2 regions of the Pseudoxanthomonas sp. SE1 genome follow, and region 1 is predicted to be linked to the other one. Evidence: predicted binding sites of a transcription regulator. Region 1 holds the regulator's gene; the other holds the start of a gene.

Region 1 (2,201 bases):
CTTCGATGATCTGCTCGCGCTTGGCTTCGGCGGTGACCATCAATACCGGCAGGGTCTTGAAGCGGTCGTCGGCGCGGATGGCCTTCAGCAACTCGATGCCGGTCATGCCGGGCATGTTCCAGTCGGTGACCACGAACTCGAAGCTGCCCTGGGACAGTGCGGTCAACGCGCTGTTGCCGTCCTCGGCCTCGGCGGTATTGGTATAGCCCAGGTCATTGAGCAGGTTCTTGATGATGCGGCGCATGGTGGAAAAGTCGTCCACGATGAGGATGCGCATGTTCTTGTTGGTCACGGGTGCTCCGGTGTTGCGTGGACGGTGCGTCTGGTGGGGGTATCGGCCGGGGCCGGGAAATATTTAGCGGAGGCGACGCCGCTTTGTAGGAGCGCCCTTGGGCGCGATGCTCTTGTTTGGGGGTGACGGCAAAAGCATCGCGCCCCAGGGCGCTCCTACAGCGTCAACCGTCGTCCTCAAGGCCGGCGTCGGCCTTCTCGAACACCTGCAGGCGTCCACGCAGCCGCACCATGGCCTGGCCGTGGATCTGGCAGACGCGCGACTCGCTGACGCCGAGGACGGCGCCGATCTCCTTCAGGTTGAGTTCCTGCTCGTAGTACATCGAGAGGACCAGCTGCTCGCGTTCCGGCAGTTGGCCGATGGACTTGACCAGTTGCTGGCGGAATTCGCTGCGCTCCAGATGCTGCTCCGGCGAGGGACCGCCGGTGCGCGCGGTGTTCGGTTCGCCGTGGTCGTCGATGTGCGACTCCAGGCTCAGGACCTGGCCGCGCGCGGCGTCTTCCATCAGGCGCAGGTATTCGGGCAGCGGCATTTCCATCGCACTCGCCACTTCGGTGGCGATGGCGGCGCGGCCGGTGCGCTGTTCGATCTCGCGCACGGTGGCGGCCGCCTGGCGGGCGCGGCGGTGGACCGAGCGCGGCACCCAGTCGCCGCGACGGATCTCGTCGATCATCGAGCCGCGGATGCGGATGGAGGCGTAAGTCTCGAACGACGCGCCCTGCTCGGCATCGTAGCTGCGCGAGGCTTCCAGCAGGCCGATCATGCCGGCCTGCACCAGGTCGTCGACCTCCACGCTGGCCGGCAGGCGTGCGGCCAGGTGATGGGCGATGCGACGGACCAGGTCGGCGTGCTGGGTGACGAAATCGTTCGCGGTGCTGCGTTGCACCGCGCGGTATTGGGCGGCGGCGGTGTTCATGCGGCGACTCCCCGCTGGATCAGGCGTTCGACGAAGAACTCGACGTTGCCACGCGCTCCCAGCGGCGGCTGCCAGCGCGCGGTCATGCGCGCGATCTCGGCGATGGCGCGTGCCGACGGGCTGCCCGGGTAGGCTTTGACGACGGGTTGCTGGCGCTGCACGGCACGGCGCAGCCAGTCATCCTGCGGCACGGCACCCAGGTAGTGCAGGGCCACGTCGCCGAGGAAGCGCTCGCAGACGCGGGCGAGTTTTTCGTACAGCTTCCGGCCCTCGTTGGGGTCGCGGACCATGTTGGCGATGACGTGCACGCGGTCCAGGCCACGCTCGCGCGCCAGCACCTTGATCAGCGCGTAGGCGTCGGTGATGGAAGCCGGTTCGTCGCAGACCACCACCACGGTGTCCTGCGCGGCCTGGCAGAAGGTCAGCACGCTGTCGGTGATGCCGGCGGCGGTGTCCACCACCATGAAATCCAGTGCGCGCTGCAGCTCGGAGAACACGTTGACGAGGCCCACGTGCTCGGCCGGGGCCAGTTCGGCCATGTGGCGGAAACCCGACGAGGCGGGAACCACCAGCACGCCTTCGGGCCCTTCCAGCAGGACATCCTCCAGTGCGCAACGACCGGCGACCAGGTCGGCGAGGGTGAACTTCGGCGACAGCCCCAGCAGCACGTCCACGTTGGCCAGGCCGAGGTCGGCATCCATCAGCAGCGTGCGCTTGCCCATTTCGGACAGCGACACGGCCAGGTTGACCGACACGTTGGTCTTGCCCACGCCGCCCTTGCCGCCGGTGATGGCGATGACGCGCACGGGATGGAATGCGCCGGGCATCGGCGGCGTGCCGCGGGGATTGGTCTGCAACAGGTGGTCAGGCGACATGGGTGGCCTCGGTCGAGCAGGGTTCGTCGGCTTCGCGGCGCAGCTGGTCCAGCCGCAGCACGAGGTGGGCGCTGTTGGCGCGGTGGAGATCGTGGGGAACGCGCTGGCCGTCGGTCAC
Region 2 (2,201 bases), 990 kb from region 1:
GGCAGAAAGCGATCCAGAAGGAGCTGGAATGGTCGCGCCAGAACGCCAAGGGCGGCCGCTCGAAGGGCAAGGCCCGTCTGGCCCGCCTGGAAGAACTGCAGTCGGTCGACTACCAGCGTCGCAACGAAACCAACGAGATCTTCATCCCGCCGGGCGAGCGCCTGGGCAACAACGTCATCGAGTTCAAGAACGTCTCGAAGAAGTTCGGCGACCGCCTGCTGATCGACAACCTGAGCTTCCTGGTGCCGGGTGGCGCGATTGTCGGCATCATCGGTCCGAACGGCGCGGGCAAGTCGACGCTGTTCAAGATGATCACCGGCCAGGAAAAACCGGACTCCGGCACCATCACCACCGGCCCGACCGTGCAGCTGGCCTACGTGGACCAGAGCCGCGAGAAGCTGGAAGGCAACCACAACGTCTTCCAGGAGATTTCCGGCGGCCTGGACATCCTCAACATCAACGGCGTGGAGATCCAGTCGCGCGCGTACATCGGCCGCTTCAACTTCAAGGGCCAGGACCAGCAGAAGCTGGTCGGCTCGTTGTCGGGCGGTGAACGCGGCCGCCTGCACATGGCCAAGACGCTGCTGCAGGGCGGCAACGTGCTGCTGCTCGACGAACCGTCGAACGATCTGGACATCGAAACCCTGCGTGCGCTGGAAGATGCGCTGCTGGAGTTCCCCGGCAATACCTTCGTCATTTCGCATGACCGCTGGTTCCTGGACCGCATTGCCACGCACATCCTCGCGTTCGAGGGCGACTCGCACGTGGAGTTCTTCCAGGGCAACTACCGCGAGTACGAGGAAGACAAGAAGCGTCGCCTGGGCGAAGAAGGCGCCCGTCCGCACCGCTTGCGGTTCAAGGCGCTGAAGTGATGCGGTCGCGCGCAACGGTGCGCGCCCGTCATTGATCCTGCCCAACGAGAACGCCGGCCCAGTGCCGGCGTTCTCGTCTGTGGCCGGCTGCCGCGCGCCCGGTCTGCGCGTTCAACCCGCGGCCCCGCGTTGCAGCAGCGACACGACCGACGAGTCGACGAAGGTCTGGACGGTCAGGAATGCGGCTGCCACCCGCCATGCCGGATGGTTCAACGAACCGGCGCGATGAGAGGCCAGCCGGGGCGCCTCCGCTTCTGACGGAAGCGGGAACCGCCGCTACTGCGAAACAGGCGCTCATGCAGTCACTGATCGACCTGGACGTGGCCGCCCATGCAGACAGCAGGGCTGCAGCCACAGCCGATGCATTTGCTCACGTCACACACGGGTCCCCTGCCCGGGGCCGCAAGGTTTGGGCCAACGCTGGACACGCGTCCAAGACGAGACACCGCAATCGCCCCATCCGGGGGACAACACGCACCGCGACGGTGCAGATTAAAGCGTTCGCCGTGCGCGCCGATAGCGCCTCAACAACGGAACCGACTTCACGCTGCCGCAAGCACCTGCGTCGCGCCTGCCCTTCCCTTTCCCATTAGGAGCTCCATGAACGCACGCGCCGCCGCCCCCACCGACGACGCCGGCATCGACGACCACATACAGTCCGTATCGGGGCTGTCGGACGCGCTGCTGAAGCAACTGCGGCAATCGCTGCAGAAGATCGACGAGATCAACCGCATCACCCGCATCATCTCGATGAATGCACGCATCGAGGCGGTGCGCATCGGCACCGCAGGCCGCAGCTTCGGCGTGATCGCCGAAGAGATGGATACGCTGTCGCGCCGGGTCAGCGACACCGCCCAGGAGATCGACCGCATGGCGGCCCGCACGAGCACCGACCTGCGCGGGCGCCTGGACCAGTTGCAGACCGACGTGCGCCGTACCCGGCTGACCGACCTGGCGCTGGCCAACATCGACCTGATCGATCGCAACCTGTACGAGCGGAGTTGCGATGTGCGCTGGTGGGCCACCGATGCGGCGATCGTCGCTGCCGCACATGACCCGCAGCCGGCGGCGCTCGCGCATGCCAGCCAGCGGCTCGGCCAGATACTGGATTCCTACACGGTCTATTTCGACCTCGTGCTCACCGACCTGCAAGGCAACGTGCTGACGAATGGCCGTCCACGCCAGTACCCGTCAGCCGGTCATTCGGTGGCACAACAGGACTGGTTCCAATCGGCCATGGCCACGCGCAATGGCGAAGAGTTCGGCTTCCAGTCCATGCATGCGAGCACGCTCGCGGGCGGTGAGCGCGTGCTGGTCTACGCCTGCACG

The links. The regulator FliA, encoded in region 1, starts transcription of late flagellar genes. The targets are predictions, from matches to a motif close to TAAAGTTTNNCNNNCNNNGGCCGATAA.
Region 2: OY559_RS15990 (methyl-accepting chemotaxis protein) is a predicted target of FliA. The motif match lies at 1,366-1,392, and genes of this name have one in related genera.

The regions. Positions count from the first base shown of each region.
Region 1 covers NZ_CP113783.1:2,396,117-2,398,317, reverse strand. The annotation lists gene cheY (chemotaxis response regulator CheY) at 1-277, opposite strand, end outside; gene OY559_RS11355 (RNA polymerase sigma factor FliA) at 456-1,208, opposite strand; partial or broken gene OY559_RS11350 (MinD/ParA family protein) at 1,205-2,017, opposite strand; gene flhF (flagellar biosynthesis GTPase FlhF) at 2,073-2,201, opposite strand, start outside.
Region 2 covers NZ_CP113783.1:3,381,264-3,383,464, forward strand. The annotation lists gene ettA (energy-dependent translational throttle protein EttA) at 1-872, shown strand, start outside; gene OY559_RS15990 (methyl-accepting chemotaxis protein) at 1,473-2,201, shown strand, end outside.